DNA from 2 places in the Hahella sp. KA22 genome. Region 1 is predicted to be linked to the other one. Evidence: riboswitches for the same ligand, from Rfam matches in the RefSeq annotation. Region 1 holds a riboswitch; the other holds the start of a gene.
The links. Region 1 has a riboswitch for thiamine pyrophosphate ahead of thiB (thiamine ABC transporter substrate binding subunit). Riboswitches for the same ligand answer to the same signal wherever they lie in the genome.

Region 1 (16,039 bases):
TTTCTCCATCCGCAATGCTTATTTGATGGGAAAGACTACGACAATGCCGTCATCGTTGTAGCGGCGGTGGTTGTAGTAGCTGTAACGATTATCCCATCTACGGCCGTCATGATGTCTGTAATAACGATGATGGCGGTGGTGGCGACGATTGTGATGCTTATGGTGTCCGCCACGATGGCGATGTTTATCATGATGCCCATGGTTGTGGTGGTTATCGTAACGCCTACCTTCATGACGTCCGCCATCGTGGGCCATGGCGGAAGTGGATGCGCCGGCGATCGCCAGCCCCAGGGTCAGTAACAACATCGGTAACTTTTTCATTTTTAATTCCTCGCAGGTTTATCGATCACGGTTGTTACGATAAGCCTGTTAACGTGAACCTTAACTGAATGAAAAACCGAATAATTATCCGCTGGGCTTCATCTCCTTCCAGCCATCTTGGCAAAGCCTGCGCCTGAGGCTACAGTCGCAGTGGGCGAACCCCATCGCCGCCGCCTGATAACCAATAAATTGAGAAAGCCTCTATGAAGAAAGCGCTTAAATCCACTGGGCAAATCCTGCTTGGCGTCGTTGTATTGGTCATTATCGCCGGTTTTTTTCTACCGGACTCTACTCATGTCGAACGCAGTGTGGTGATTAACGCGCCGCAGCGACAGGTGTTTGACTTCCTTAATAGCTACCGCAACTTTAATGACTGGTCGCCCTGGGCCAAGCTGGACCCCAACGCCCAATACCAGTTTTCAGGCCCTCAGTCCGGCGTAGGCGCCAAGATGAGTTGGCGCAGCGACGACCCGAAAGTGGGTCAGGGCTATCAGGAGATTATCGCCGTCAAAGAGGCGGAGGAGATTCAAGTAGCGCTGGACTTTGGCGAAAACGGCCAGGCTTCAGCGTTTTACCGCCTGCAGCCCGCCGACAGTGCCGTGAGAGTAACTTGGGGTTTCGACACCGAGCACGGCCTCAACCTGTTCAACCGCTACATCGGCCTGCTGCTGGAAAGGCTGTTGGCGCCCATGTACGAAGAGGGACTGCAAAGCCTGAAGCGACGCCTTGAAAATCCAGGTGCCGCCAGTTGATGGTTCAACGATAACGGGCGTAGATTCTCCGCGCCCATTCCAGTTGCGGCTCCAGCTCTTTCACGGTCTGCGCCAACGCTGGCGGCGGGTCTTGCGGCCATGGAATATCGAAGGATTCCGGCTGCAGAAACGGCGTCAGCAATGATGCAGCCGTCAGATCCGCCCGGGTGAAATAGTCTCCCACCAGATAACCGTCATTCCCCACGCGTTCATTGATACGGGCCAGCGCAGCCTGAATGCGACGCAATGAGTCCGCCGCCGTTTCATCATTAATACGCATGTGCTTGCGCATAATTTTGCTTAACTTGCCAAAGCCCAGACGCAACAGCCACTTGCCATACCAGGGCCCGTGGTGCGCGAGCATGGGAATCACCTGATCCGGGCGCGTCAATAAATAGTGGTAGCAGTAACAACGGATGGAGACGCCGATCTCTCTATCGAGGTATTTTTCCCATTCCAGAGCGGCGGATCTTGCTCCCGGCTCCACCGGCGTCAATGGCCTCTCCGAAGACAGTTCATCAAGATAGTTAATGATTTCCGCCGAGCCCTGCACAATTCTTCCGTCATGCTCGATAACCGGCACCGTGGACTTATCCGCCAGCTTCTTGATGGCTTTGATATGCGCCCCGGGCATCAGGTTTTTCACCTTATATTCCAGCCCTTTATAGTCGAGCGCCCATCTCGCTTTTTCGCAGAAATGAGAAATAGGAAACTGATAAAGAATGATCATGCGTTAATCCACTGAGATAGAAAAACCGTATCTAGAATACGCGGCAAATAGTTTGAATATAAGGCGCGTGGATTAAATTATAAGACTCTGTCACATCCTGTATTGACAGTGAGCCTCCACGCTTCTATCTTCAAAATATCCGTTTTTTTCAAGGCTGTTCCTTGCGCGCACCCCTTGAATGACGCGCCTTCCAGCCAAAACGTTGACAAGGTCGGAACCAGTTGACAGGGGTTCTTAGAACGGAAGGATATTATGGAAACCACGCCGATGGATGACGATGTCATCAGCTTCGCGCAAGATGAGCCCGACTCACCGGAGCGAACTACGCGGCAAGCTTGGAAAATACTTACCGTCGATGACGATTTCAACTATCAACGCTCTACAGAGTTCGCACTCGCCGGCCTGAAGATTTTAGATCGCCCCATCCAGCTACTACGCGCCTACAGTTACGCGGAAGCCTCCAAACTGCTGTCAGAACACGCCGATATCGCTATCGCATTGGTGGACGTGGTGATGGAGACTGACGACGCGGGCCTCCGTCTCGTACGGGCCATTCGGGAAGTGCTCGGCAATGCGGAAATCCGTCTGGTGCTGCTGACAGGACAGCCCGGTATGGCGCCCATGCTGGACGTGATGAAAGAGTACGATATCAATGATTACTGGACCAAATCCGAACTGACCGACACACGACTGCAAACCGTGTTAACCGGCTGCGCCCGCTCTTATATCCAGATTCGGGAAATCGCGCGGGCGAAACGAGGTCTGCAGTTGATCGCCGAGTCCAGCGATTCCGTTTACTCCGCTAAAAACCTGCAGGAATTCTCCGCGCGCATGCTGGCGGAGCTGGCCAAACTCCTGGGGCTTCCGCCCGATGGTCTGGTGTGCGCCAAAGCGTATACGACCTCCAGGCCTGAAAGTCGGGAAAGCTATATCATCGGCGCAGCGGGGATTTACTCCAACTGCGTCGGTAAAACCCTGATGGAGTTTGAAGCGCCTAACGTACGGGACCACCTGAACCAGTGCCTGCAGACACGCAAGTCCATTCACGAGACAGACTACACCTGTCTGTTTTTTCTCGACCCCATAGGAGCCGCCGATTACGCCGCCTACATCGAAACCGGCCACTCCCTCGACTCCACCGAGCAGGAGTTGATTCGCGTATTCAGCCTGAATATCGCCAATGGCCTGCAAAACGTCTCTTTGTTCAACCGACTGGAACGCCTGGCCTACGAAGATGACACTCTGCGCATCCCCAATCGCAATGCATTACTGCGCAGACTGAGCCAAATTCTCTCCCGCGCGGACAGAAACCAATATCAGCTGATGCTGGTGGACATAGACGGCTTCGCCAGCATCAACTCCGTATTGGGCGCCCGTTACGGTGATTCGGTTTTAAAGCTGGTGTCGAGCCGGCTCAAAGATACGTTTAATGGCGCCGTTCAGGTGTCCCGGGTCAAGGACGATCTATTCGCCGTACTGGGGAGTGTCGAAAGTGTCTCCGCCGTTAAGCTGGACGGATTGTTCAACGGCCTTTCCGTCAGTGAAAAAAGCTTAAAGTTACTTAACATCAGCTCGGTGATCTATCCCCTCAATCATCCTGACAGCTCGCCGCCAGAGGTCATTACCCGGGCGGGAATCGCCCTGAAGCAGGCGAAAAAACGCGGCATACGCCAGCACACCATCTACGACCCTGAAACCGAAGCCGCCGCCGCGAGTCGCTTCCACTTGTTACAGGCGCTACAGGACGCGTTGACCAAACAAAGTATTTTCGCTGTCCTGCAACCGCAGGTGGACATAGAAACCAATCAAGTCACCGGCGTAGAAGTGCTGGCGCGTTGGCGCCTGGAGGACGGAACCCACATCCGACCAGATCAGTTTATCTCCCTGGCGGAGACCTCCGGTTTAATTCTGCCCCTGGGACAACAAATTCTCACCCAGGGCTGCGCCGCCTGCCGTCGTCTGCAGGAAGCCGGTTACCGCGATATTCGCATTGGCGTGAACTACTCCGTCATCCAGTTTGAGCAGGATGATATGGTGGACACGCTTATCCGCAGCGCGGAGGCGGTCGGCATCAGACCCCAGCAAATCGAGGTCGAAATCACTGAGTCCACAGTCATGCACAACTTCGCGCTGGTGCAAAATAAGTTGGAGCGTCTGCGGGAAATTGGCGTCGCTGTCGCCATTGACGACTTTGGCGTCGGCTTTTCTTCCCTGGCTTACCTGAGCCGCCTCGCCGTGGACCGGCTGAAAATTGACAAGTCGTTCATCGATAAAGTCACCACCGATAAAGGCGCCGCCGCAATCGCCAAGACGGTCATTCAACTTGGCGAAAGCTTCAATCTCGACATTATCGCCGAGGGAGTGGAAACCAAGGAACAGGCGCAGTGGCTGCTCGACAACGGCTGCAGGAGCGTGCAGGGATACCTTTACGCCCGCCCGATGGCGGTGGACGACCTGCTGCAATGGCTGACCCAACGACGCTGACGCCATGACCAACCAGGAACCGTCCCTATATCACCTTCGCAAACGTCTGCTGAATTTCATCGCGCCCTGGAGTGTTCTTCTGTTGGCCCTTTCATTCTTTCTGTACGACTACCTGCTGGATAATAAGCTGTCCCCCCTGCAGGAAACCGCTTCAGGTTCACTCAACTCCGCCTACGAGACAATGGCCAGGAATTTCGGCGATCTGGCTACAGACATTCGTTTCCTGGCGCACAATAAAGCAATACGCAACGCCACCCCAGACAGCAAACAAGGCGCTGAGGCCTTGCTGCAGGATTTCTCGGAAGCCTCCGGTATTTACGACCAAGTACGCTGGCTGGGTCCTGACGGCAAAGAGTTAGTTCGCGTGGAAACGTTCGGTTCCCAGGCGATTCGCATCCCTGAAGAGCAGTTGCAGGAGAAAAGCAAGCGCTATTATTTCATCTCCGGCATGGCGTTGAACCCGGAAGAAATCTACTTCTCTCCCTTGGACCTTAATATCGAACACGGAGCAATCCAGACTCCGCATAACCCTGTACTTCGCGCGGTCTCCCCCATTCATACAGACCATGGCGAGCACAATGGCGTGATAGTACTGAACTACAAAGCCAACCTGATGTTGCAAGCTTTACGTAATTTACATCTGCCTTCCAGCTTGCGCCTTCACTTGCTGAATTCCGATGGGTATTGGCTGTTAAGCAATCATCCCAAAGACGAATGGGGCTTCATGTTCAAGCGCAGCAATCTGCGCTTTGGCGTCCGTCACCCTGAAGGGTGGGACCGCATCATCAATACCAACTATGGGACTTTTACGGATGATGACGGCCTCTGGCTGTTCACGACGTTCTCACCCACCTCAAACCATAGCAAGGACGACCAATACTGGAAACTGGTGGTGAATGTGGAGCCAACGGCGATCTCCGCAATTCAGCGGGAAGCGCTCGCCTCTACCCTGGGGTTGATCATCACACTCTGGGTGATATTGTTCTTTGCATTCATCCGCATCGCCAGAGCCGACGCCCTTAAAGACACACTTAACGCTCAACTGAGCGCGCGAAGCGGTGAACTGGAGCACGCCAACACCCTATTGCAAGAGTCGCTGGACAACCTGATGCGCACTCAGGACGAATTGGTGCGAGCGGAAAAGCTCTCGTCTTTGGGGATGATGGTGGCCGGCGTCGCCCATGAACTGAATACGCCTCTCGGGGCCTCTCTGGTGACGCTTTCCTCCATGCAGCGGCAGGCGGTGGAGTTGAAAGAGGCCTTTGCTCGTGGTCTGCGCCGTTCCGATATGAATGACTACTTCGCGCGGTTCGAACAAGGCGCCGGCATCATCCTCAGCAACCTCAATCGCTCCGCACAACTGGTGCATAGTTTCAAACAACTCGCCACTGACCGCGCCGGGGCGGAGCGACGGGTATTCTCACTGAGAGGGCTGATAGAAGACATGCTGCTGACCACCTGGCTGCGTATTCACAAAAGAGAACACCAACTGGTTACGGATATCGACCCAGACCTGGAGCTGGACAGCTATCCCGGCGCCTTGAGCCAGGTATTGGAAAACCTGGTCAACAACGCCATGAAACACGCCTTTCAGGATATGCCGCAAGGCAGAGTCTGGCTCTCCGCTCAGCGCCGCAACGACCAGATCGCCGAAATAGAAGTTCGCGACAACGGCGCCGGCATCCCACCGGAAATCCTGCCCAAAGTCTTCGATCCCTTCTTCACTACCAAACGCAACCAGGGCGGCACCGGCCTGGGACTGCACCTGACGCACCAACTGGTCACCAACGTATTGGGCGGAACCATCAACATATCCAGCGCCATCGGACACGGCTGCGTCGTCAAAATAGAACTACCGCTACATGCGCCCGCCACAGAAGAGCGCGATGTAGAACAAAAAGAAGAAGAGAAAGAAGCCGACACTGGAACTCGTGATGCGTCTATAACTTATTAGAGTCGATGAAAAATATCTTCAATATGAACAAATTAAGCCAAACTGGAGACAGGCCCACTCCCTTGGGCGTTAACTCTTGGAGTAGCGCTTGATGACGTCACAGAGTCCTTTGGCCAGCTCGGTAAAATCATGTTCTAAACCTGAACTTGTCACTATTTTCACAGCGCCCTCACTTTCATAAACCCGAATCAAAGTATTAATTTCTTCTTTTATCTCAATAGGAAGCGTACTTATTTTTTCAGGGCGCTTTTCAAGAATTATCAACTCGGCAATATCCAGAGCGGCGCTGGTTTTGTCGCACCTGTACTCTTCAAAGTCTTCCACTATATCTTCAATTTTCACGTTACCCTCGCTCCCTGAAATACTTGTTCTTGAGCGCACAGCTATATTTCGCCAACTGCAGCAAAGCTTTCATAAATAATACGCTTCATAGATCAAAATCTTGGCGTCTACTTACGCTCTTTCGCCAGCTTTAAGCGCCTAGTATGAGGCTAACCAGTTGTAACCACTTGCCTAACATAATTTGAGAATAACCAACACGTGCTCTCTAATGAAATGCTCCCATCAAACATCACATTTCATCAAAGCTCATGCACTAAGACGAGCCTTATTGATGGGCAGGTCCCTCAAGCATCAAAACTTAGGCGCTATTTCAGCAAAACGCTTCCAATTATTCAGGGGGATTGCAGAGTTTCCAACCATTATATCCCCATGATGAAAACCAAACTTTCCGCCGCTCTCTATCAGACGAATCAACGGATCAAATATATCTGGGTAGGCTAAAGCTGTGTCTCGACCTTCATCGACGCCCTCGCTCCACTCCAGGTAGCATTCACATGAGCGTCGCACGTATGCATTTTTAATAAGGTCAGCATCTTCCGCTATAACCATGAACTCCGCCATCGCATTAGCAGATTGATTGCCGCTTATCCCTAAAACTTTAACCGGCTTAAAAAATGGAGAGGCTAACTCTAGTCCAAGCTCATTCGACATCACCGCAACCCGTCGCAAGTACTCAGCTATCCATTGCGCATGACTTTCAGGATCACCAGACTCCAGCCAATTGATGCGCTTTAGTCTATTCAGGCTATTGGACACGTTTTTGTATTGAATATTTGCCACTTTCTTTACCAACTTAATGTATCTTCAAATCCTGGAAATGATCCCCAGTCTGGTTGAGGAGGAGCAAGATCATGAGCTCCAGGAGGAGTTGAGTTAAATCTACCCGCTCCACCTAAGGCACTAGCGTCCCATGCGGCTGGATTACGATATGGCACCCCTTGAGACATTAATACTCGCTCTCCCAATTCATGATCTGAGAGTTGCCTAAACCATTCTTTTTGACCAGCGGTTAGCTCTTGTTTCTGAGCCAGCTCCCATGCATGAGCAATCTCATCGTCAGCAGCAAATCTTTTCAATTCCCATCTCACGTCATCTAGAGGAAGGTTATGCTTTCCAAAGAACAAGTGTTTTTTCAATGCTGTCGTTTCTTGAATAGATAAGCCAGCGTTAGTCGATACTATGGGAACATCGTCCAAATACGCACCTCTAATCCGACTATAAGCAGCTTCTGCTGCCTCAAAGATATCATCGATCTCTCCGGCCCCAGTAAAGTGTGGCTGTTTGCTACTAGAGGTAGAGTGAGCGGCTAAGTTTGCTTTTCGTATCTCTGCGCTGACTAAAGCGGGGTGTCCCATTACTGCGGTAATGGCCCCAGCATAGATCTCTTCCAACTCTCCCAGCCTGGGCGGAATTTCAGTAACAAATGAGCCGACGTCTTCTAATGCTACGCGTTCGCTTAGTCCTTCCAGTGAGCTGACTTCGATGCTGCGTCTGGCGGCGATTGGGTCTGAACTGGCGTTGATCAGATTCTTACGGATGTCTCTGATCTTATTGTCGAATGCTCTTACATCGTCAATGGGGCTTCCCCGTTCAATGACGCGTAGCCCTTCCAGCATCAGCTCCGCTCGCTCCTTCGGTATAGCATAGTACTTCCCGAAAGGACCACCCCCGCCTGTTTCGAGTGAGCTGTAAAACTCATCCCCCAACTTTTCTTCCATTGCCAGAATAGCGGAGGCGTCTCCTTGTTTTTTGGCCTCCCAGAAATCTCTGTAAACCTCCTCACGCTCGTCCTCGGTCAGACTTGTTGTTTCATCTGGTTCTGCTTGAGCAATATCAGGCGTTTCAGATCTTTTGGATGGCGGGGGGAGATAATTGCGGCGCTCTGCAGGAACACTTTCCCACCACAAATTACCATTCAATGAGGGAATGTCCTTCAGTAGTCCGTTTAACATTGGCGGCGGCGGAGGTTCAGGATTCGCCCGCGCTATCAGTCGCTCAGCCAAGACAGGATCTGAGTTTGTAGGGAAGATGCCCTCGTCTTCTTCCCTTGCGATCGGGCTAAATGGTTTTTTACCGTCTTTAAACACCAGAAGAATGTCGCCGCGTTCAACCAGCCTGACGAAGTCTTCCTTCCATTTCCGAAAGTACGGCGTCCCTCTCCCGGGAAAGGCGCCGAAAGCAGAGCGAAAATGGGGACCTGAGAGGTTACCGACAATTTCGCTGACCTTCATATCATTGTTCAAACAGCGTTCAGCGTAGCTGGCGGCGAAGAATGGAGACTCAACAAAAGACAAGTCAACAATGGTTAAATCTGTCCAATGTTTGAACTCGTACCGACGAGTTGAATACATGCGAATACATCCCTAGTAATCCGCCTTTACTGCTCATGACAGGTATTACGGCAAAGGAAGAGGCGAAACAAACCGTTACAATGCAAGTTTATTTTAATTTCCATTACCGCTTGGTTATATCATTCGGAGGGCATAGTACTCTTGACTGACAGCTTCGATATCTGAAGTGTTTGAGAGAATCTAGCGTGTAGCTGCTGCGGACTCCATTATGTTCACCCGGTTTGTTCTTCTCTCACCGCAAACCAAAGTTGTTCCAGGAGTTGATTGATATGCGCGGCAAGATGCAGTCGCTGTTGGATTTCCGTTGCGCTCAAGTTGGCGCAAACGGGTAAGACGTATAGGTCATTCGCTTCCAGATCATGGTGTTGCAGGAGCGAGGCCATGTCCAGCCAGGGCCAGCCCAAGCCGGCGTATTCCCAGTCCAGCACGATAAGCTGTCCTTGATCCAGACACAGGTTGCCTGAGTGCAGATCATGGTGGGTCAGCGTCATTATGTCGTTGGGGATAGCGGAAAACGCATCTTCCAGTTGCTGCAGACAAGCCTGATGTACAGCCGCAGCAGCACGCTCCTGCAGACGACGCCGATAGAGCGCCATCAAGGCCTGGTAATCGAATGCAGGGCCTTCAGTGATACGCTGCAGATCGGCGACAAACGCCAGTAACTGCCTGACAGTCTGTTGCGAGGCGGTGTCCTGTGCGCCTGCTTCGGTCAAACTGGCGCCATGATGCGCCATTAACAGCCAGCCTTCCCGCCATGCATTACACAACACCCGCGGCGCCCAGCGAGCGCCCTGGATCACGCGCAGCACATCCGCCTCAAGTCGCCGGTCAACGCCAAAGGCGCGTAGCGAGCTGGCGTTGATACGCAGCACCAAATCGCCTTGTGGTCCTTGCGCTCGAAACAGCATATTGCTGTGTCCTGACTCCAGCATGAGCCCCCAGTCCATCTCCTCCCCCAGAAAGGCGTCCGCCGCCCGCAGCCGCTCCGCAACAAACGGGCGTTGTGTGGGTTCTTCTGACTGTAGGGTATCGCTCATGCCGTGCTCATTATTTAAGGGTGTGAAAGGTTTATGGGGGCGACAGGTTAATGGGTAGTCCAGTTTCCCGCCGCAATTCTCGCGTACACGCAGGTGTTACGAAACTGTCCCTGGTTATCCATGCGCTCATTGCGCAACACGCCCTCAAGCTGAAATCCTGCGCGCTCCGCCAGTTTGCGACTGCTGAGATTGCGTTCGTCCGTGGTCAGATAAACCCGGCTGGCGGCCAGCTCAAGCAGCGCATACTCCGCCAAAGCCTTTACGCCCTCAGTCATATAACCGGCGCCTTGCAGGCGCGCCGAGCCCCAATACCCCACCTCATGGTGACGCAAAGCAGCGTTGACCTTACGCAAACCGCACACTCCCGCCAACGCGCCGTCTTCCTTGCGCAACAGCATCAGATTCACTTCTTCCTCCAGCAGATAGCGCGCGTACGCCTGCCGGCACCAGCGGGAAGTCTCCTCCACACTCGGCGGCGGCGTCATCCAGTCCAGCCAGGGTTGTAGCTGATCCAGAGATTCTATGATTGTCTGGTTTAGCGCCGGACCGTCTTCCGGACTCACCACCCGCAGCGTTAAGCGCTCGGTTTCCATCTTTGTAAACGCCATCCTGTCTTGACTCCTTGTTAAGGTTTACTCGCATTACGCCGGCGCAGACAGCGTTTCCTCACTGCAAAATATCCTGCGTCCGCGTAGATTGTCCCATCGCTTTTGGTTAGAATCCGGGCAGTCTCATCGGGGCGCCTGACTCTACTGCGTTTATTCGACGCGCCATTGCGCACGAACGCGCGCCAGTCAGGCTGAGAGTGTACCCGTAGAACCTGATCCAGTTAATGCTGGCGTAGGAAATGAGGCCGGCTAATCCGCTTTCTGGATCAAGTCGCCGCTTCCGCGCCTCGCTGTATAGAGGAGCTTCCATGTTCAACCTGTTTCACACTGCATCCGTCTCTCGCGTCGCCCGCACGCTTATCGCCGCTGCTGTCGCGACTTTCGCCACCAGCGCCAGCGCAGCGGAAGAGCTGACGGTCTACACCTACGACTCTTTCATCAGCGAATGGGGCCCCGGTCCTGCGCTGAAAAAAAGCTTCGAAGCCGCCTGTCAGTGCGACCTTAAATTCGTCGCCCTGGAAGACGGGGTCAGCATTCTTAACCGGCTGCGCATCGAAGGCAAGAACGCCAAAGCAGATGTAGTGCTGGGCCTGGACACCGGACTGATAGAAGAAACCCGCAAAGAAGGCCTGGTGCAACCGCACGCGGTCGCCTTTGACGCCCTGACGCCAGTGTTGAAATGGAGTGATAAAGACTTCGTGCCTTTCGATTATGGCTATTTCTCATTCATCTACGACAGCCAGAAAATCAAGCAGCCGGCGCAATCCCTGCAAGAGCTGGTGAACTCCTCCGCTTCGGTGATTTATCAGGACCCGCGCACCAGCACGCCGGGCCAGGGCATGATGATGTGGATGAAGAGCGCATACGGCGATCAGGCGGAAAACGCATGGAAACAGTTGGCGCAACATACCGTCACCGTCACCAAAGGCTGGTGGGAAGCCTACAGCATGTTCCTGGAAGGCGACGCGGACTACGTACTCAGCTACAGCACGTCTCCCGCCTATCACCAGGTGGCTGAAGACAAATCGCAGTACAAGGCGGCGCTGTTCAGCGAAGGCCATGTGATGCAAGTGGAAGTCGCCGCCATCGCGGCGAATAGCGCGAAGAAGGAGCTGGCGAATCGCTTCCTTGAATTTCTGATTTCTCAGGAAGCGCAGGAAGTCATCCCCGTGACCAACTGGATGCTGCCGGTCCGCCAGGGAGTCAAACTGCCCACCGCATTCGATACGCTGATTCAGCCGAAACCCATTGAGTTGACGCCAGAGTACATCGCGGCGAACCGTAAAGCATGGATCAAGGAATGGCGCAGCGCCGTCGCCCAATAAGCGTCGCCATCCCTGTTTGTTGTCTTAACGGGTCGGCTTTTTCCATGCAGGTTGTACTTTGATGAAGCTGAGCGCATTCACCTCAGGCAAATGGGCCGGCTGGCCCGCTCTGGGTTTGGTCGCCGCCGCAACGGCCCTGGCCTTCGGCGGTCTGATTGGGTTCAATCGCAGCGAGTTCGATTGGAGCTATTTCAGCGACCCCTACTTTCTCGCGATCCTGCGCTTCACCCTGTTACAGGCGACGTTGAGCGCAGCGCTCTCGGTAATCCTGGCCTGGCCGACGGCGATGGCGCTCAGCTATCTCAAGGACAGCACGCACAAGCGCGCGTTTCTAAGTCTGTGCGTGCTCTGTTTCGTGATGCCGACGCTGATCGTGATCACCGGCATTATCAGTCTGCTGGGTCGTTCCGGCAGTCTCAGCCCTTTGTTGGGAGAAGACTGGAACCTGTATGGCCTGAGCGGCATCCTGATTGCCCATATCTACCTTAATCTGCCGTTTGCGGTGCGCACCCTGTATTTGCGTCTGCAGTCCATCCCCGACGCCAGTTGGCGTCTGGCGCGCCAGCTCAAATTCACACGCGAGCAGCGTTTCTGGCGTTTGGAATGGGCGGCGGCGCACAGCGCCACCTGGCTATTGCTGGGCTTTATCTTCGTCATTTGCTTCAACAGCTTCGCCGTCGTGCTGGCGCTGGGCGGCGGCCCCAAGGCCACCACCCTGGAAGTCGCCATTTATCAGGCGCTGAAATACGACTTCAATATCTCTGAAGCTCTGGCGCTGGCCTGGGTGCAGCTACTGATCGCCGGCTCCGCGTTCCTGCTGGTGTCGTTCTGCGGCAAAGTGTCCTGGCTCAGCCCCGCCTCTGCGCCAGCGCAACTAAGGCCCCCGGCGACGCGACTCGAACAGGCGGCGTATCGCCTGCTCTACGCCTGTGGCTGGCTGTTTTTATTGGCGCCGTTGCTGGCGCTGGCGCCGCGGGTGATTCATAGCGGCGTGGATATGGAATTCTGGCGTTCTCTGAGCCGCCCATTACTGATCACACTTGGCCTGGGCGTTGTTTCGACGGTGTTGTCGATCAGTCTTGCCTACAGCGCCTTGCGCCCCTATCGTCGCGCTCGCATGCAACATTCCCCCGCTGCGTTGTGGCTGGACTGGCTCACCTCGCACTCACTGGCGGTGCCCGCTATGGTGCTGTCCGTTGGACTGTTCGTGTTGCTATTGCCGCACCTGGACCTGGATCATTGGGGCATCTGGCTGGTGGCGGTGATTAATGGGTTGATCACCGTTCCTTTCGCGGCGTCACAACTGAAGCCGGCGCTATTGAACTTCGACAGCCAATATCACCGCCTGGCGCTTTCCTTGAAACTGACCTCCCGGGAGCGCCGCCGCATTGAATGGAGCTATATGGCGCCGGCCATTCGCACCGCCGCCGCCTTTGTCGCCATGCTGGCCATGGGAGACGTGGCGATTTACTCTATTTTCGGCAACCAGGACTTCGTCACCCTGCCCTGGCTGATTTATGGTTACGCCAGTACTTATCGCCTGAACGAAGCCTCACTGGCCTCCATGGTGTTCCTGGGCGTCTGCGGCCTGCTGATTTTTTATCTGGAGAAACAATCCCCCCGTCATGCTTGAAATCCGCGCACTTCAAATTAAACGGGGCGCCCGCACCCTGCATTACGATCTGCAAGTCGCCCAAGGGGAAATCATCGCCCTGCAGGGCGTTAGCGGCGTAGGGAAATCCACATTGCTGGAAGCCATCGCCGGTTTTGTCGCGCTGGAAGCGGGGCGCCTGGCCTGGGAAGACAAGGACCTCACCCACACGCCACCGGAACAGCGCCCGGTCGCCATGTTGTTTCAGGATTACAACCTGTTCGAACACCTCACTGTCATGGCGAATTTGAAACTAGGGGTAGACGTTGCGATGCATTTTGAGATTCCCAACCAGGCCCAGGCTTTGGGAATCGCCGACCAGTTGGAAAAGCTTCCCGGTCGCCTCTCTGGAGGGCAGCGCCAGCGGGCGGCTCTGTTGCGCACGATGCTGCGGCCAGAACCGTTGATTCTACTGGATGAGCCCTTTTCAGAGTTGGATGCGGACACCCGTCGCCTCGCGACGGAGTGGACCCGCACGATGGCGGAGCGGTTCGGCAAAACCCTGTTGATGGTTACTCATCAACGTGAGGACGTCAGCCGGCTTGCGCACCGCGCAATTCATCTCAACGACGCAGAGTCAGACGCCGTTTAGTTTAGGCAATCGTCTTTGTGCAATCACAACCGATCCGCCGTGTTGTTCAACGCATCCTCATAAACGCCGCGCAACGCGCTCCAGGCGTACTCGCGCATATCGCAAGGGCTCGCGGATGGGGCGTCCAGCAATAAATCTACGGCTTCCTCCGCATCCTGATAACGGCGACTATGCGGAAACAGTTCAGGATAACTCAGGCGATCCGGCGTCACCGGCGCGCAACCAAGCGCAGCCGCCTCCATCATCGCCAGTCCCTGAAACTCATGCTGAGCCGTGGATAGCGCCGCATGCGCCCGGCTCAGCCAGCGCCAATAGGCTTCGCGACTTTCCGCGTAATCATCGAATAAAAGGTGCGCGGCGAACTCTTCCTGCAGTTGGCTCCAGGCGAGAGGCGCCTGTCTGAAGCGGCGTCCGAGCATGACGAGCTGAAAGTCATGTGTCCTCGCCCGCAGCCGTCGCAAAATCATCAGCAGATCATCCACGCCTTTGTCGTATTCCACCCGATGATTCCAGACGATGGTCAACGGCTGTTCGCCCTTTTTCTCGCGAGGGAAGCGCATTAGTTCGTCTTCCAATGGAACGGGAATCACCTGGCTTTTATCGCGAATACGGCGACACAACTCTGCGTCCACTGCATCCGGCAAGCGGGTAATCAGACTCTCCAGGCCAGCAAGAAAAGATTCCAGATTGAACGTCGTATTGAACACCACACGGTCGGCGGCCAATGCGGCGTAGATATTCACCATGGCCGGATCGATACTGTCGTGCTGCTCTTCCGAACGGGGGTAGGCCAACTGATTCTCGTGAAAGTAGACCAGCAACGGCGTCACCGCCAGATTCGGATACAGCCCGCGCAAGGTGGCGACATCGGCCATGGAAGTGGCTACGATCAGATCATACGCCCCTCGCAGCGCTTCGTCTTCATACAGGCTCCAACTGATCGGCGCCCCGCGAATACGCCAGCGAAAGAAGCGAGGCGGCAGGCTGAGCGAAACCCAATCATGTTCCGGGAACGCCTTGAGCAAACCTTGTCGCCAACGTTTATGGCTGTCTACATCGTAGGCGGATAGCAGCAGTATTTTCATGAGTAATCCGTTTTATGGATGTGGGCGGCCGCACTATGTGTCTGCGCCGGATGATTAACATGCCATGATCATCGACTTGTTAATATTAATCCGGCAGACAAATAGCTTCCTTCTATTTGTCTGCAACGACAGGGCCTGCACAGGTCAGGCCCTGTCTCCCGCGGCTTGTCGCCGCGCAGGCGCGTCCATGCGCCTGGTTATTAACATGCCAATATCATTGCCATGTTAATAATAACAATCAGGGAGTTAGAAAACGTCTTTAAATGGCCTAAAAAAACCACCTGTCATTCGACAAAGTTTTACGGGCGTTCTACGAATTTTGCGATAGACTTTTATTGAGCGGCGCACTTAAAAGCGACCCTGGCGGAGCATTTCAATCCCGTCGCCAATGCGGCGCCGCAAGCTGTAAGCGAACAATTTCCCCTGGCCTGATTTTCAGCAGACCTTCGTAACACTCACGGGCGTGAGCAGGTTGACGCAATGCCGCTGTTGTCGCTTAGAGACCTAGCCATAGGCTCTCTCAAACCTTTCTCCAATCACCTTTATGAGGGTGACTGCGTCGCTCTGAGCGGTCCATCCGGCTGTGGTAAAAGCCTGCTGTTGCGCGCCATCGCTGATCTGGACCCGCACTCTGGGACCTGTTTCCTGCGTGGAGAAGCCTGCGACCAGATTCCCGCGCCGGAGTGGCGGCGCCGAGTGATGCTCACTCCCAGCGAGTGCCGTTGGTGGCTGCCTACCGTGGCAGAGCATATGCCCGCCGACATGCCGCCTTCCTGGTACGAAAAAGCCGGTTTCAATCCCGATGTG
Region 2 (16,039 bases), 2.0 Mb from region 1:
GTCAGCTTCGAATACGCCGCCGGCGCGGGCGGCGTGGAAAACGTCAACTTGCAGGTCAAAGCCGGCGCCACCCTGGCGCTGGTTGGCGCCACCGGGTCCGGCAAGTCGACATTGATCAAGTTGTTGCTGCGCTTTTACAGGCCCAAGCAGGGCTCAATCCAGGTGGATGGCGTGCCTATCGAACAGCTGCCTCTCAAGGAGCTTCGCGGCGCCATCGGTCTGGTCAGTCAGGATGTGTTTCTGTTTGAAGGCAGTATCCGCGACAACATCGCCTATGGCCGTCCTACCGCCAGTGAAGAAGAAATCATCTCCGCAGCCAAAACAGCGGAAGCCTGGGAGTTCATCGCGCGTCTGCCGGAAGGTCTGGATACGGCTGTCGGCGAACGTGGCGTCAAGCTGTCCGGCGGCCAGCGCCAGCGCTTGTCTTTGGCGCGCGCGCTATTGAAAGATCCGCCGATTCTGGTGCTCGATGAGGCCACCAGCGCCGTCGATAACGAGACCGAAGCGGCGATTCAGCGCTCGCTGAAACACATTGCCCATGGCCGCACGGTGGTGATGATCGCGCATCGTCTCTCGACGATCGTCCATGCGGACAACATCGTAGTAGTCGATCACGGCAAAGTGGTGGAGCAAGGCGACCATCGTCAGCTGCTGGAGCGCAAAGGCATGTACTGGTCGCAATGGCAGGTGCAGACCGGCGGCGAAGCAGAAGTGGAAACTGTGTTTTCCTGATCGGTAACGGGCTGGGGCGTCCTTGTTGCGGCGCCTCAGCCGCCATCCAGATAGTGGTTAACGATGGCGGCGAACTCACCGCTCTGTTGCAAGCTCTGCAATGCCTGATTCAGGTTTTCCATGGTTTTCGGCGATACCGAAGCCTTACTCCCCATGATGTAAAACGTGTCGGAAACAAGGCCTAAGGGATGCATCGTAATCTCATCTTTCCTGCCAAGATCTCCCGCCATACTGTAGATCACAATAGGATCTGCGAAGATGCCGTCCACCCGCTTGGCCAGCAGTTTCATCAAGTTCAGCTCGTCAGACACCACGTCTTCGACATGTAGCTTTCCATCGCCTTTCTCAATGTACTTGTTGACGTCATCGCCGTAGAAATAACCTCGCGTCACACCCAGGCTGAAACGGCTCTGAGTCATTTCCTTGAAGGATTTGAAGTGGTAACGGTCAGCGTCTTCGCGGCGGATAATCAGATTGGAGGCGGAGGTGCGATAGGTCTGTGAGAACCAGGCATATTCTTCACGCGCCGCCGTCTTCTGCACCGAGGTGGCGAGATCAATTTTACCCTGACGTAATTGCAGCAGATGTCGTTTGAAAGGGATTTCGGAAAACTCCAGCTGACACCCCATTCGATCCGCCACCGCCTGAATCAGCTCAATGTCCAAGCCGCTCAGGCGCCCTTCCTCGTTCTTGTACATGTAAGGACGCCATGACTCCCAGCCGACCGAAAGCGGGCGCTCGCAATCGGCGAAAACCGGACCGGCCAACGCCAAACATAACAAGACACCCAGAACGCCTGTTCTCCGACTGTATTCGCCGCTAGAAAGGGTCATTGCGTTGATCCCGAATACTGTGATTTTCCATTTCAGGAGCTTTCAGTATTGACCCTGAACACAAATTGTTCAATTCATCTCCGGACAACCACTGCAATTTCATCGCGACGCATACTCTGTAACGTCAATGTCGCGTAATTTCAGCGGGTTCGGCGTTCTGGCGATAAGAGTGGCGAGCTTTTCCCAGTCATAATTAATCGAGGCCATCTACTTTTCTCCTTTAAATCAGAAGGTTCCATCGACCTGTATCATACTGGGGCAGCATAATGCCGGGTTATACCCATCCTTTCAAAAGTTTACGGCTCAGGTTCGTCACAGCTTCGCGGAAGTCCTGCGCCTGAGTAATGGCGGACACCACGGCGACTGACTCAACGCCGGTTCTCAGAACGGCGTCTATATTATTAAGATTAATGCCGCCAATCGCGGTGAGAGGATAGTGATCTTGCAACAGCGCAGCCCAGCGGGCCAGCTTCTCCAGACCGACAATCCGCACTTCCTTGGTTTGTGTCGGAAAGATCGCGCCAATGGCGATATAGCTTGGCTTTACCGCCGCCGCGCGGGCCCACTCGAAGTCGCCATGGGTGCTGACACCCAGGCGCAGTCCTGCGTCGCGAATGGCGTCCAGATCTGCGTCCGCAATATCTTCCTGACCCAAATGCACGCCATAGGCGCCGTGCTTGATCGCAAACGCCCAGTGGTCGTTGATAAACAGGCGGCAGCCGTATTGCCGGCCTAATTCCGCCGCTTCTTTAATGGCCGCCTCCAACAACGTCAGGTCATCGCTTTTGATGCGCAACTGACAGGTGTCAATCCCTAGCGGTAATAACTTACGCAGCCACTCCACCGAATCCACCACCGGATACAATCCCAAAGGCGATGCGCCGCAATCGGGAAAAGCGGAATAGTCCAGCCAATCCAGGCGATCGACAATTCTGGGAAAATCCGTCATCTGTGTCGGCCAGCCCAGGCGCGCAATGGGGCCAGGCCCAGGGCCGATAGCGTATCCCTGACGCAGCCCCTGTCTCACATAAGCGCTGGCCAACGCCGCCGCATCCGTCAGCGCTTCTCCACGAGCGACAAAAGCCGCCAATGCGCTGGCGAGCGTACAGCCGGTGCCGCGGCTATGACGTACGGATAAACGCGGTTGCGCAAACCAGCTGGGTTGCTCCGACAGCCATACCAAATCCAGACAGGGACCGTCTTGCGCCGAATGGCCGCCTTTGAGCCAGATGCCTTTGGCGCCAAGCTCACGCAGCCGACCGGCGGCGGACAGCATATCCGGCGGCCCGCTGATGCGCATGTCCACTAACTGCTCCGCTTCTGTAATATTCGGCGTCACCACATCGACATGAGGGAGCAGCGTTTTCAAGGCCGCCACCGCAAGGCCGAAATCAGCGCCAGTGGTGCTGCCCAACACCGGGTCAAGCACCACTAACCCAGAGAAGTCGCACAAAAACTCCCGTAGCACCTCTACCTGCTCCGCATCGGCCAGCAGACCCATCTTAATCGCCGCGGCCTCCCCATCCGCACGCAGGGCCTGCAACTGGTCCCGCAAGGCTGACGCGGTAACGGGGTTGATGCTGACAACCTCCTGCGAATTTTGTGCGGTAACGGCGGTGATCGCAGCACCGCCATGGACATCCAGCCCGTGCAATGTGGCGAGATCCGCCTGCACTCCGGAGGCGCCTGCGCTATCTGAGGCGGCGATAATCCATACTTTCGGCTTCGGGTCAGTCATGTTGGCGGTTATCTCTCAAAGCGAATGAGCAAAAGTGACGTAAGGTATGACTCATTGCGACTGCCGCCGCCAAAAAGGCATGCCTATGGTGGGCGTGCTGGGACTGGCGGTTTGCCGCGCCAGCATCAGGCCTGCGTTGTAGCCGGCGCGACCGGCTTCCACCGCCAGTTTGAATGCGCCGCCCATAGCAACCGGATCATGGGCCTTGGCGACCGCTGTGTTCAACAGCACGGCGTCAAAGCCCATCTCCATCGCTTCCGCCGCATGGGAAGGCGCGCCCAAGCCCGCGTCGATGATCATCGGGGTATCCGGCAGACGTTCCCGCAACATGCGCAGGTTGTATTTGTTCAGCAATCCCTGGCCAGTGCCTATCGGCGCGCCCCAGGGCATCAGCGCCTCACAGCCTGCGTCCAGCAAGCGGCGACACAACACCAGGTCTTCCGTGCAGTAGGGCAGCACTTTGAAGCCCCGTTTGCTTAACTCTTTCGCAGCGTCCACCAGTCCATAGGGGTCCGGCTGCAGGGTGTAATCATCGCCAATGACTTCCAGTTTCAGCCAGTCCGTCTGAAAAATTTCCCGGGACATTTCCGCCAGCGTCACCGCTTCTTTCGCCGACTTACAACCTGCGGTATTGGGCAGCAGCTTGCAGCCGCTGGAGCGGATGTAGTCCCAAATGACTTTGCCGTCCTGGTGCGCCGGATTCTGTCGCCGCAGGGACAAAGTAATGATCTCGGCGCCACTGGCGCGCACCGCCTCCAACATGATGGCCGGCGAGGGATACAGCGCCGAACCGATCAGCAAACGACTCGCAAAAGTTTCTCCATACAGAGACAGCTTATCCACGATTTACCTCCGGTGGCGATGGCCACCTGTACTTGTTTCAAGGCGCGTCAGCCACCCGCCACCGGCGCCACCACATCCACCAGATCGCCTGCGCTCACTTTGGTTTGCGCATAAGCGGAACGCGGTACAAACTCGCCATTGATAGCGACGGCGAAACCAACGCCCGCGTAGCCGCATGCCTGTAGCACCTCGGTCAGAGCTTCGTCGCGCACCCGGGCAGGCTCGCCATTCAACGTAATTTCGATTTCAGGCGGCATATTGTTTCTCGCTGTGAAATTGATCCAGCACCTGCCCGACCACCACCGGCCCCAGCAGGTAGCCATGGCGATACAACCCATTGGCGCAGATCAGTCCCGGCTCTCGCGTCACCCTGGGCAGGTTATCCGGCAACGCCGGACGACAGTTGACGCTGGTCTCCACCACTCGCGCTTCCGCAAACGCCGGATTCAACGCGTACAGAGCGCTGCTCAGCTCCAGAGTAGATTGCAAACTGATCGGCGACATATCCGCGCTTTCAATTTCCGTGGCGCCGATAATGATCTGACCGTTCAAACGCGGGACCGCATATAACTTGTAGCGGGGATGCATCAGACGGACGGGACGATTCAGACTGACTTCGGAGGTTTCAATGATCATGACCTCTCCGCGCACGCCACGCAGTCCCGTCATATTACGACTGGCGCCCAGGCCACGTACGTCGATAACCCAGTCAAAACGCTCACTGCCGCTGCTCCAATGCATACGGTGCGCGGAGCACTCCACCAGCGTATCGGAGACCAGGCGAACGCCGCTTTGCCGCAGCGCAGCGAGCAGTGCGTTAAGCAACAGGCGACTGTTGACGTCCGCCTCCGAAGGCAGGTAAAGGCCCTGCTCAAAGTGATCCGCCAGCCCCGGCTCCAACTTGGCGACGCCCTCGCGATCAAGCCATTGCAGGGCGTCGTCGGCGGGAAGCTTGGCGTTGAGATCGCACTGAAACTGCGCCAGCTCGGCCTTATCCAGCGGGTGCGCCACCACCACGGAACCCGCCTGACGATAGCTGGCTGACATACCGGTTTGACGCTCCAGTTCGGCGATCCACTGGGGCCAGATGTCCAGGCTGCGCATGCCCATGTGGTAGACCTCCGGCTCTGCGGACACCAGCTCGCTCAAAGGAGAAATCATGCCCGCTGCGGTCCAGCAGGCGCCACCAGGCCGTTCAAAATCTCCGGCGTCAAACAGAGTGACCTCATGGTTGCGCAGCGCCAGCCGCCAGGCGCACAAGCGCCCGAGCAGGCCGCCGCCGGCGAGGCCGATACGCAGCTTAGACTTCATGATACAGACGCCGCCCCGCGTCTTTGTACTTCTGCGACATTTCCTGCATGCCCTGCTCCGCTTCCTGCTGCGACGCGCCCTCAGCCTGCGCCTTCTCGGCCTCCAGTTTGGCGGAATAATCGCGCACATCCTGAGTGATTTTCATGGAGCAGAATTTGGGGCCGCACATGGAGCAGAAGTGCGCCAGTTTGTGGCCTTCTTTCGGCAGGGTTTCGTCGTGATAGGCGCGGGCGGTATCCGGGTCCAGGGCGATATTGAACTGGTCTTCCCAACGGAATTCGAAACGCGCTTTGGACATAGCGTTATCCCGCAATTGCGCGCCCGGGTGACCTTTCGCCAAGTCCGCGGCATGGGCGGCGATCTTGTAGGCGATCAGTCCTTGTTTGACGTCGTCCTTGTTGGGCAGGCCCAAGTGTTCTTTGGGCGTGACGTAACACAGCATGGCGCACCCGTACCAGCCAATCATGGCTGCGCCGATGCCGGAGCTGAAATGGTCGTAGCCGGGAGAAATGTCCGTGATCAGCGGCCCTAAGGTGTAGAAGGGCGCTTCTTTGCAGTGCTTGAGCTGCTCTTCCATGTTTTCTTTGATCATGTGCATGGGCACATGGCCGGGGCCTTCGATGATGGTCTGCACATCGTGTTTCCAGGCGATCTCAGTCAGCTCGCCCAGCGTGCGCAGCTCACTGAATTGGGCCTCGTCATTGGCGTCGGCGATACATCCGGGACGCAGTCCGTCTCCCAGCGAGAAGCTGACGTCATAGGCTTTCATAATCTCGCAGATTTCCTCGAAGTGGGTGTAGAGGAAATTTTCTTTGTGATGCGCCAGACACCACTTCGCCATGATGGAGCCGCCGCGTGAGACGATGCCGGTCAGACGTTTGGCGGTCATGGGCACATATCGCAACAGCACGCCGGCGTGAATAGTAAAGTAATCCACGCCCTGCTCCGCCTGCTCGATTAACGTATCGCGGAACACCTCCCAGTTGAGGTCTTCCGCGACGCCGTCGACTTTCTCCAGCGCCTGATAAATCGGCACTGTACCGATAGGAACCGGGCTGTTGCGGATGATCCACTCACGGGTTTCGTGAATATTTTTACCCGTGGATAAATCCATCACCGTATCCGCGCCCCAACGGGTCGCCCACACCAGTTTTTCTACTTCCTCTTCGATGGAGGACGTCACCGCGGAATTGCCGATATTGGCGTTCACTTTCACATGAAAGTTGCGCCCGATGATCATCGGCTCCGCTTCCGGGTGATTGATGTTACAGGGGATCACCGCCCGTCCCGCCGCCACTTCCTGACGCACGAACTCCGGGGTGATGTAACGGGGCGTGTTGGCGCCGAAGTTCATGCCGGGATGCTGGCTGCGCATGGCGTTCTCGATTTCCGCCTGTTCCAGAGCCAGATTTTCACGGATGGCGATGTATTCCATCTCCGGCGTAATAATGCCTTTACGGGCGTAATGCAGCTGGCTGACGTTGCCCCCGGCGCGCGCCTTACGGGGAGCGTGACGATGCTCAAAGCGCAGGTTATCCAGGGATAGATTCTGCTCGCGACTTTGCGCGTAAAACGAAGAAGAGCCGTGCAGATGTTCGGTGTCGCCGCGCTCATTGATCCAGGCCTCGCGCATGCGCGGCAAACCGCGTCGCACGTCGATCTCAACGGCGGGGTCCGTGTAGGGACCGGAAGTATCATATACCCGCAGCGGCGGGTTCTGTTCCGTAGCGCCATCCTGCAAAGGCGTTGGCGTCAGCGTGATCTCGCGCATCGCCACCCGGATGTCGGGGCGACTGCCTTCAGCATAGATTTTTTGGGAAGCGGGAAACGGTTGTGTGGACAACGCATCCACCTGCGCCGACTCACTGAGTTTGCTGATTTTATTGATATCGATTGTGCCGCCCACAGTACTCTCCTAGTTGGTTGTATGGGGTAGCACCAGGGAGGAGAGAGGGCATCAACGTCTTGGTCTGCAATCGGACCCGCATCACAAAGATGGAGCGCCGCTAAGAACCGTTTGATGAACTACTTGTTTCCTACGCTGGTACTAACCAGATCAGGTTCTACGGGCCCCACTGTTGTGGTCTCAGCCTGTTACTCCAGGCACCCCGACAAGATGTGCCGATTAGTTTAGGCTGGGTGGCGGGTGGATGGCAAGCGGGCGAAAAATACAATATTAAATGTGTTTTAATGTAAGTTAATTAAGACAATTATTAGTTTTTTCACACCTCAGCATTCCCTGTCAGGCGGAGGATAGAAATAGAGAGAAGTCGATTTTTTTCGAATATATAAGCCATTTGTATCCATTTATTCAATTTTAATCACCATCCCAGTTATTGATTTTCCTTTCCCAATTACCAAGCCAGCTTTTCGGCATTTCCGGTTAGCCGCTTTTCCTTAAACCAAAACACCGATTCTCTTGTGCTTTCTCTTACTCTACTTTCTTAAAAGCAATATTTATTGCCAATAAAAATTGAATTTAACGCGCTTTTAAGGAAATATGAGATGAATCCGACACGGGCTGAGTTGAAGATTTCTGTCGCCAAGTTGATCGAAACGGCTTATTCGACGGACAAGGGGCTGACGGCGAAGATTGTGCGGAGTAAGGGGCCGTTTAAGCTGGCGGTGGATCAGGATGGTAAGGCGACGCTGTCTGGTTCAGCAGGAGTGTTGACCTTCAGCGGAGACCCGGCGTTAAAGGCGATTGGCGCCAAGGTGAAATGGGTGAGCATTTCGTTCGCCAATGGTGAAGGCAATCTGATCAAGTACAACGCCACCTTTTCGATTGGGTTGATCAGCCTGACCGTAGGCGGCAGCTTTGATCTGGAGGAGCTGATTACCTCCTGCTCCGGCCTGCTGTGCCGCGCCGCCAAAGCCATGCAGCAACGCAATCACGCCTACGACGAACAATTACGGAACATCATGGGGAACTGAGCATGAAAATCTGGGGACTGATTCTATGTCTGCTGGCAACAGGATGCACATCCGTTGGCAAGCTCGATCCCTTGTATCCGAATTATCGCCTGTACGCGGAAGCCGTTGACGCCAACGCTCTGAGCGCAGACTATCCGCTGTACTTTTCCCGGCGGGTCGTCGACCAAGTGGCGGGCGATCAGGCCGCGTTCGCACAGCTGGGATTCAAAGCCTACATGCTGCGGGAGCACTCCCATTCCACCACGGTTGGAGAAGATAGCGGCTGCCTGACGGTCAATGGCTATGGCGTCGGCGGGGAACCGTTAACCTTTTATCTGGCCTATGTCCAAGAAGGCGCCGAATGGCTGATTGATGACGTGAATGTGGTGTTTCTGGAGCCGGAACAGGCATTTAGCACTGTCGCCAAATGCCCGGAGGAAACGCGAGTCGGCGCAAACAGCTAAGTCGAAAAGAGCTCTTTGCAGCGCGAGCCTCTCCTTTTACATGGCGACGCCCATCCCATAGCCACGCCTGCGGCGCCACTCGCCATAGATGATAGGACCTGACATAGGCAGGCCCTATCGTTTCAGACAAGTAGAAAGGAACAAATTCTCCGATGGATTAACAAAGCCTCTTGAAAGCAGACGAAGGTACTGTTATTTCTCGGTCTACTCAGGCGAGAAGGAAAATAGAGCGTTGCCGAGACGCAGAGACTGGTAGCGCGGTTGCTGCAACTGAAAGTCTCTGTTTTTCAATAGCTCGGCGATATCCCTATTGCAACACAACGACGCTCTGGATAAATCCAGTTGGCCTACCTTACGCCACGCACCAGCCTTGTCAGCATCGTAAACTTTGAGGTCATACACGTACTCGATATCTTCCGCCACCAATACTTCTTTATCTCCATCCTCATCGAGATCTAACGTGAAAGCGAAACACAATCTCTCCCGACACATCTCCAACTCCACGGCGCCTTCAAATGCTGCAACATCGGCGACGCCCTCATCCAGCCATTCCAATCCTATTGGCTTTGAGTACAACTCCGCCAGACGCTCTTTCTCTTTCCAGTCATAGTAATAATTAGCGGTTTTTAGTACTTCAAGACGTTGAGAGAGTACTTGCGCCTGAGCTTGAGACAGAGAACTCTCGCCTCCCGCCATCGCTTTGATCTGCGCTAAACGCTCTTGGCCGGAGCGCCCTAACTGAAAACGGAGCAAGCCCAGATCGACACTTTCCGCGGTGCTTTTTCCCGCAGCCAGTCTCGCAAACTGGTTGCTTGCGCTGACTTCCTGGGAGTTCAGCCAAGGAGTAAGCGTTAACATCGCCATCAGCGCCGCCACCAGAATAACCGGAGTATTTACCGTATTTAACGTCGTCAGCCAGGGCGAGCGTTTCATAATAAACATGACGCCATAGCTCAGAGTAAGCGCCAACGCCAACACCACCAGCAAAGCCGGGTAATAACGATCCGGAGTCAGGCCATACTGATCGATACGTTGATATAACGAGTACCCCGCCAGCAAAGCGAAAACAGGTAATAACGCCAACAAAACATATATAACGCTACGTAGCCATTGCGGATAGGGAAGGCCGCCCTCGCCGCCACACTGGGCGGCGCCGTTCAACGATACGACCGCCACCAGAATCATCGCCAGCAGCATGGGTGTGGAACGACCCGTGCTCCAGATCATATCCAAACCTACGATGGGCAAGGTGACTGCAAAAGCGATCATGAACACCGCTACTGGCGGCAGGATCGCACGACACACAGTGGCGATAAGTCCGGTCAGCATGTTCAACAGGCTGGGGTAGCGACATCCCAGGCTGATTCCAAACGCGAAGATGATCGCTGACGCAGTCCAACCTACAGGCTCGTATTCAATGAACCGCCCCAGCTCAAATATCTTCAGGATATCGAACAAAGCCGCACATAACGTCGCCACCAGCCAGTACAACCCAACTAACAGGCCAGCAAACGCCAGAATAAACAGATTTTCCCAATACTTGCGATACAGCTCTACACTGAGAATATCGCTCATAAAACGCTGACTCTTTTGAAAATCCCGCTGCACAAAAGGCAGTAGCACGAATAACAGCGGCACTATTGTCGCCCACCATGAGGTCACCAGATCTGAGGAGCCCTCGTAGCTGCCGCCCTCTGGTTTGAAGGTGTTGGAGATTAACCAGACTGCAGATAGGCCAATTACAATGGCGATGCCGGCAGCCAGCATCCAATTCGGAGCGCCCCTGCGTGTTCTGGCGGTAAACAAAAACGCGCCGGCGAAGACAAAAACGAAAGCTATCGCGACAGCCGCAGCCTTCTGAGCCATAAGACCGTCCGGCCAATGCTCGGCGCCCAGCCATGCGGCCACGCCCGTCGCTATACCAGCGAACAAAGTGGAGTAAAAGGGAAAACGGGTTTCTTGAGGGGTCATAGTGTCCATTGCTAAATAAAATCAGAATCAGGATAAAGCGCCAGCATACACAGCAATACTGACTTTCGAGAGGTGGGATTATGGCGAATTATGGCGCCGCTACTTCATCCTCAGGGAGACTAACCGGAATATGACGCATGTTAAAGTTTAAGGCATAAAGGCGCGCAGCATAGCTGGCTGCATTTCTTCCTTAAAGCGCTTATTAAGCTTTAAATCTGATGAGATAATCCGCATGAAACGCCCATACTTTTCTTTCACTTTCGCGCCGTAATAAAACACGACCAAAGGCGCGCCATCCACATCATTGTAGGCATTATAGTAGGAATATACCGTGTCTCTATCATTGCCCCACCCTCCTTCCATAATAGGCTTGCCCAGATAGGCGAAGTTCTGGCTGACCGCTTCTTTGAACCAATCTTCTATCGCAGCGCCTTCTAGCTCCACCATGGACGAGAAGATCACTCTGAAGATTTCCCCCTCTTTTAACTCCTTCGGAACGTAGTAACGCTCTTCGTTGAGACTGATCCTCGTACTCCATTCATAGGGTAACTTCTCCGCCGGGCCTGATTTACGCATCGGAAACAGCGTTCCCCCCAGGAAAGGCTGCGTGCGATCGTCATAACAAAAGCCGAAAAGGCTTCTGACCGTTTCGCCATTATCGTAGGTCAGCTCCATGGCGTACCCGTTCAAGCTGTAGCGACCACGGTTATTGGAACCATCATTGCGTTTTTTCTGAGAAGTGACGCCAACGCCAGGAGAGCTCCCGCTGACAATAGAGCTATCCCCAGTATCGTCACTGTATGATGCGGCGTAAACACTGGTTCCTGCCGTCATGGAAGACATCATCCCGCTTGAGAACATACTGGAGTATCCTTTCGTAAAGCGGCCGGAGCCGAGAAAAGTCCAACTGTTGGTGTAGGAGCTACCTCCCCCAATCATGCCCATATTCACCATCGTGGTCTTCGAAATATAGCGATTCAGACGCTCGCCCATTCGCGCCGGCGCCAAATGTCGACCTTTATATAGCGAATCCCATTTCTTCTCACTGGCGGGGATTTTCACTTTATAGCTCTCTTCGTCATCATCCTGCCAAATCCCCCAGCTATTAGGATGTTCCTGACGAGACTTGGCGATATCCAGATCTTCCGGCGGCACGGTCAGCCCTTTATAGGCGGTCCCATCTTTGAATAACAGAATCACATAGTCGTTGTAGGTATCATTGATTCTGTTTTCAGTGAAATCGCATACCAGCGCCTCGTACTTGTCAGGCAACGAATACTCTGGCGCGGAGGCGTTATCGATGCGTTTTAATTCCGCCCGGGCGGCTTGGGTAGCGGGCTTGACTGGAGGAGCCTTAGGCGTTGCATGAGACGTTGTTGTTTCAACCGGCGCGTCAGACGCAGCCTGGGAGATCGCAACGCCCTTCAGACGTTGCGGCAGCGTCTCTTTGATTACCTGCTGCATACCACTGGCGTAACGGGACATCAGCGTCGCCACGTCTGAAGATAAGATGCGCAGGTACACTGCTTTGCCTTGTCCAAAGAATCCCATGTAATGCGCATAACGGAGGACCCCGTCCTGTCTTTGCAACGCATAGGTCGCCGTGATTACGCCGCCATTATTCTGCTTGGGCTCCGGCGCCGCCACGACTTCGCCCCACTTGCCAGCGTCCAGATCGATGCGCTTTTTGAACCACTGCGGATATTCACTTTGTGGCAGCGTTTCCGCCAGCGCGACATATAGTCGATATTCCTCCTCGGCAGCTAAGTCACCGGGTATAAATATCTCTTCCCCGTTTTCAACCAGGACTGACCAACCGTCTGGAGCGGCATGGACGATAGATGTGAGAAGCATGAACGACAGCGCGGAGACAAACACCAATAATCTGCGTACAGTTTTGACGAAACATGATGATTGCAATTTTCTAACCTCTGGCGACTATTGGCGAAAAGCTTCCTTGAGAGCTGGCTGCAGTTCCTTGGCATAACGTTGCGCCATAGCGGAATCCGACATTACCAGGCGAGCGAAGCGCCCGAACCGCCCCCTTGTCTTCATGCCGTAATACACCACATATAGGTCTCGACCATTTTCCTTGAACGCATTGTAGTACTGGTGCAGCCCCTGTTGGCTTGTCCAATTGGGCGAGAGTAGCGGGTCTCCGAGATACGACAGATTTTGCGTCACGGTCTCCTTAAACCAGTCCTCCATCGAGCGCCCGTTTAACTCCACTTTCGGAGAGATCACCAAACGGAAAACTTCTCCTTCCTTGAGGTCGCCGGGAACATAAAACTGGTCCTCATTCTCTGTGATCACCATTTTCCAGTCAGTTGGCAAATCACGCTCGGCCTCGGACTCCTTCATCCAATACTGGGTTCCGCCAAGAAAAGGATCGGTACGGTCGCCGTGGCAAAATCCAAACAGCATGCGTTGTTTTTCGCCGTTATCGAAACTCAGATTCATGGCGTAGCCGTTCAGTTGATAAGCGCCCCGGTTTTTAGCGCCGTCTTTGTTCTCTCTGGTTGTGGAGGTCACCATTCCCGGCGCGATCCCCCCAGCCACAGAGCTGTCTCCGTGCTCATCGCTTTTGCTGGAGGCGTATACACTCGTGCCGGTCAAGGCTGACGCCGCTCCCCCCGAGCCATGCAGGCTGGATGAACCTTTGGTGAAGCGCCCTGAGCCGTGAAAGGTCCAACTGTTGGTGTACACGCTGGTGGTAGGAGAGATGCCCGCCATACCATGCGCGTTCATGATGTAGATGTAACGGTTCAGTCGTTCCCCGATCCGCGCCGGCTCCAGAAGGTCGCTACGCTTAAGCTCACGCCAGTCGCCGCCGACCTTAACCTTGTAACCATCGCCGTTCTTCTTCCATACGCCCCAGTTTTTCGGGTCGTCTTTGCGCGCTTTGGCGACGCCGAAATCTTCAGGGGGAACCGTCAAACGCTTGTAAGCGCTGCCGTCCTTAAATAACAGATAAACAAAGTTATCCACTTTGTAGTTGGAGTTGGAGATGCCTGCTGTGTAATCGCACACCAGCGCCTCGTAGTTATTGGGCAAAGAGTAGCGGGGCAACGCGCCATTATCGACTTTTTGGATATCCGTTTTTTTGGTTGCATCCGCACTTTTCGTTGATGCAGGAAGGCTTGGCGCAGACTTCTGCGTGGTCACAGGCTGAGCCGGAGTCGCTGCGCCTGACTGAGTGGCGACGCCTTTGAGCCGCAGCGGCAGGTTTTCCTTCATTACCTGCTGCATGCCGGCGCTGTAACGGGAAACTAACTTGGCGCCGTCTGAGGCGAAAATGCGCATATAAACCGCCTTCCCCTTACCATAAAACGCCATATAGTGGACGAATCGCGCCTTCCCTTCGGTCTGCATCATCACGGTAGAGCTAAGTACGCCGCCTTTGCTTTCTTTAACCGCCAACGTGTCGATAACCTCACCCAGCTTGCCGCCGTCTTCTTTCAGCACACGTTCGAACCAACCCCGATATTCACTTTGCGGCACGTCTTCCGCCACGGAAAGAAACAGGCAGTATTCTTCATCCGCTTTCAGATCGCCAGGAATGAACAGCTCTTCGCCGTTTTCCACTAGTACTTCCCATCCATCCGGCGCCGCCAGGGCGGAACAGGAAAGCAGGAGTGCGAGCAATACGGCGCTGCCTCTGGCGATGCGCAAGATCCATAACGGATGGCGTCGAGGTTTCATCGGATGGGTGTCCTCAGTAGCGGTTATTGGGTGCTTTATTGAAGCATAATAAGTACTTACAAACTTCTGGGGGAAACCCTTGGTAACAGGGCGTAAAAGGCGTCGCAGTGGGTTTGTCCGCTGCGGGGTGCTATGATCCTGCAACATTGCGTGACAGTTTTATAAGGACCCAGCAGATATGAAGACCGTTCTCAGCGTAAACCTCAACAAGATCGCCCTGATCCGCAATTCCAGAGGGCGTGATTATCCCAGCGTGAAGGCGTTCGGACGCCGCGCGTTGCAGGCAGGCGCCGGTGGGGTCACCATTCATCCACGACCGGATCAACGTCACGCCCGTTACAGCGATATCGCTGACCTGAGCGAGCTGGTGAAGGAATTCGGAGAAGCCGAACTGAACATCGAAGGTTACCCGGAAGAAGAACTGATTGAGTATGTGCTGCGCTACAAACCGCATCAATTTACCCTGGTCCCGGACAAGCCTGATCAAATCACTTCCGATCACGGCTGGGATCTGCGCCAGGACAATGCGTTTGTCACGGATATCGTCAACAGAGTGCAGGCGGCCGGCGTGCGCGTCAGCCTGTTCATGGACCCTGACGAAGACCAGATCAAACTGGCCCACGCCACCGGCGCCAAGCGCATTGAGCTATACACAGAAGAATACGCCCACGCTTATGGCTCGCCGCAATTCGAAGCCGTCGCCGCAAAGTATCTGGCCTGCGCTCAGTACGCCGTTTCACTGGGCCTGACGGTCAACGCCGGACATGACCTTAATCTGGAAAATCTGGCGCCGCTGGTGGCGCAAGGGACGATCGCGGAGGTATCCATCGGTCACGCGTTAACGGTGGAAGCCCTGGAAATGGGCTTTGATCAGGTTATTCAGAAATACGTCGACATTCTTTCCTAACTCAACAGGTCTGGCGTCCATGGATAAAGCGCTGAAGTCGAAAAGCAAATTCCTTAGCCTGGTGTTGCGGCATCAGCCTGAGCTGATCCGGCTCCCTCTGGACGCCAACGGCTGGGCCGATATCGAGGTGTTACTGGCGGGCGCAGCCCGTCAGGGCGTGAATATCAGTTTTCAGGATGTGCTGGAGATTGTCGCCACCAATGACAAACAGCGCTTCGCCCTGTCCGAAGACAAACGACGCATTCGCGCCAGTCAGGGGCATTCCATTGACGTGGATTTGCAGTTGACGCCCGTGGCGCCGCCGGAGGTGTTATTTCACGGCTCCGCCACGCGATTCGCGGACGCTATCCTGGCGGCGGGATTGCAGCCCGGCCAGCGTCGTCATGTGCATTTGAGCGCGGACGTGGAGACCGCACACAAGGTGGGAAGCCGACACGGCAAACCTGTGATTTTTCGCATCGACGCCAAAGCATTGGCTCAAGCGGGACATGCGTTCTACCTCTCCGCCAACCAAGTCTGGCTTACCGACGCCGTGCCGCCGCAGTATCTGAGCCCGCTCACCCCCTCACAGCAAGGCTAATCCGGCTCTTTACCCGCCTGCTCCAGCACTCTGTCGAACAGCTCC

Region 2: another riboswitch for thiamine pyrophosphate. It lies ahead of thiC (phosphomethylpyrimidine synthase ThiC); the one in region 1 lies ahead of thiB (thiamine ABC transporter substrate binding subunit).

Annotation. Positions count from the first base shown of each region.
Region 1 is NZ_CP035490.1:5,687,063-5,703,101, forward strand. It holds gene EUZ85_RS25060 (hypothetical protein) at 19-321, opposite strand; gene EUZ85_RS25065 (SRPBCC family protein) at 525-1,073, shown strand; gene EUZ85_RS25070 (glutathione S-transferase family protein) at 1,078-1,803, opposite strand; gene EUZ85_RS25075 (bifunctional diguanylate cyclase/phosphodiesterase) at 2,056-4,287, shown strand; gene EUZ85_RS25080 (sensor histidine kinase) at 4,292-6,241, shown strand; gene EUZ85_RS25085 (hypothetical protein) at 6,311-6,583, opposite strand; gene EUZ85_RS25090 (hypothetical protein) at 6,875-7,375, opposite strand; gene EUZ85_RS31750 (hypothetical protein) at 7,369-8,934, opposite strand; gene EUZ85_RS25100 (phosphotransferase) at 9,147-9,971, opposite strand; gene EUZ85_RS25105 (GNAT family N-acetyltransferase) at 10,019-10,579, opposite strand; TPP riboswitch at 10,697-10,835, shown strand; gene thiB (thiamine ABC transporter substrate binding subunit) at 10,888-11,904, shown strand; gene EUZ85_RS25115 (thiamine/thiamine pyrophosphate ABC transporter permease ThiP) at 11,966-13,537, shown strand; gene EUZ85_RS25120 (ATP-binding cassette domain-containing protein) at 13,530-14,147, shown strand; gene EUZ85_RS25125 (DUF3524 domain-containing protein) at 14,171-15,232, opposite strand; gene EUZ85_RS25130 (ATP-binding cassette domain-containing protein) at 15,713-16,039, shown strand, end outside.
Region 2 is NZ_CP035490.1:716,469-732,507, reverse strand. It holds gene EUZ85_RS03225 (ABC transporter ATP-binding protein) at 1-732, shown strand, start outside; gene EUZ85_RS03220 (ABC transporter substrate-binding protein) at 768-1,565, opposite strand; gene thiE (thiamine phosphate synthase) at 1,840-3,303, opposite strand; gene EUZ85_RS03210 (thiazole synthase) at 3,355-4,146, opposite strand; gene thiS (sulfur carrier protein ThiS) at 4,194-4,403, opposite strand; gene thiO (glycine oxidase ThiO) at 4,393-5,457, opposite strand; gene thiC (phosphomethylpyrimidine synthase ThiC) at 5,447-7,363, opposite strand; TPP riboswitch at 7,474-7,578, opposite strand; gene EUZ85_RS03190 (hypothetical protein) at 7,963-8,391, shown strand; gene EUZ85_RS03185 (hypothetical protein) at 8,394-8,834, shown strand; gene EUZ85_RS03180 (DUF4153 domain-containing protein) at 9,039-10,805, opposite strand; gene EUZ85_RS03175 (hypothetical protein) at 10,953-12,725, opposite strand; gene EUZ85_RS03170 (hypothetical protein) at 12,744-14,507, opposite strand; gene EUZ85_RS03165 (pyridoxine 5'-phosphate synthase) at 14,686-15,414, shown strand; gene EUZ85_RS03160 (RNA 2'-phosphotransferase) at 15,434-15,994, shown strand; gene EUZ85_RS03155 (hypothetical protein) at 15,991-16,039, opposite strand, start outside.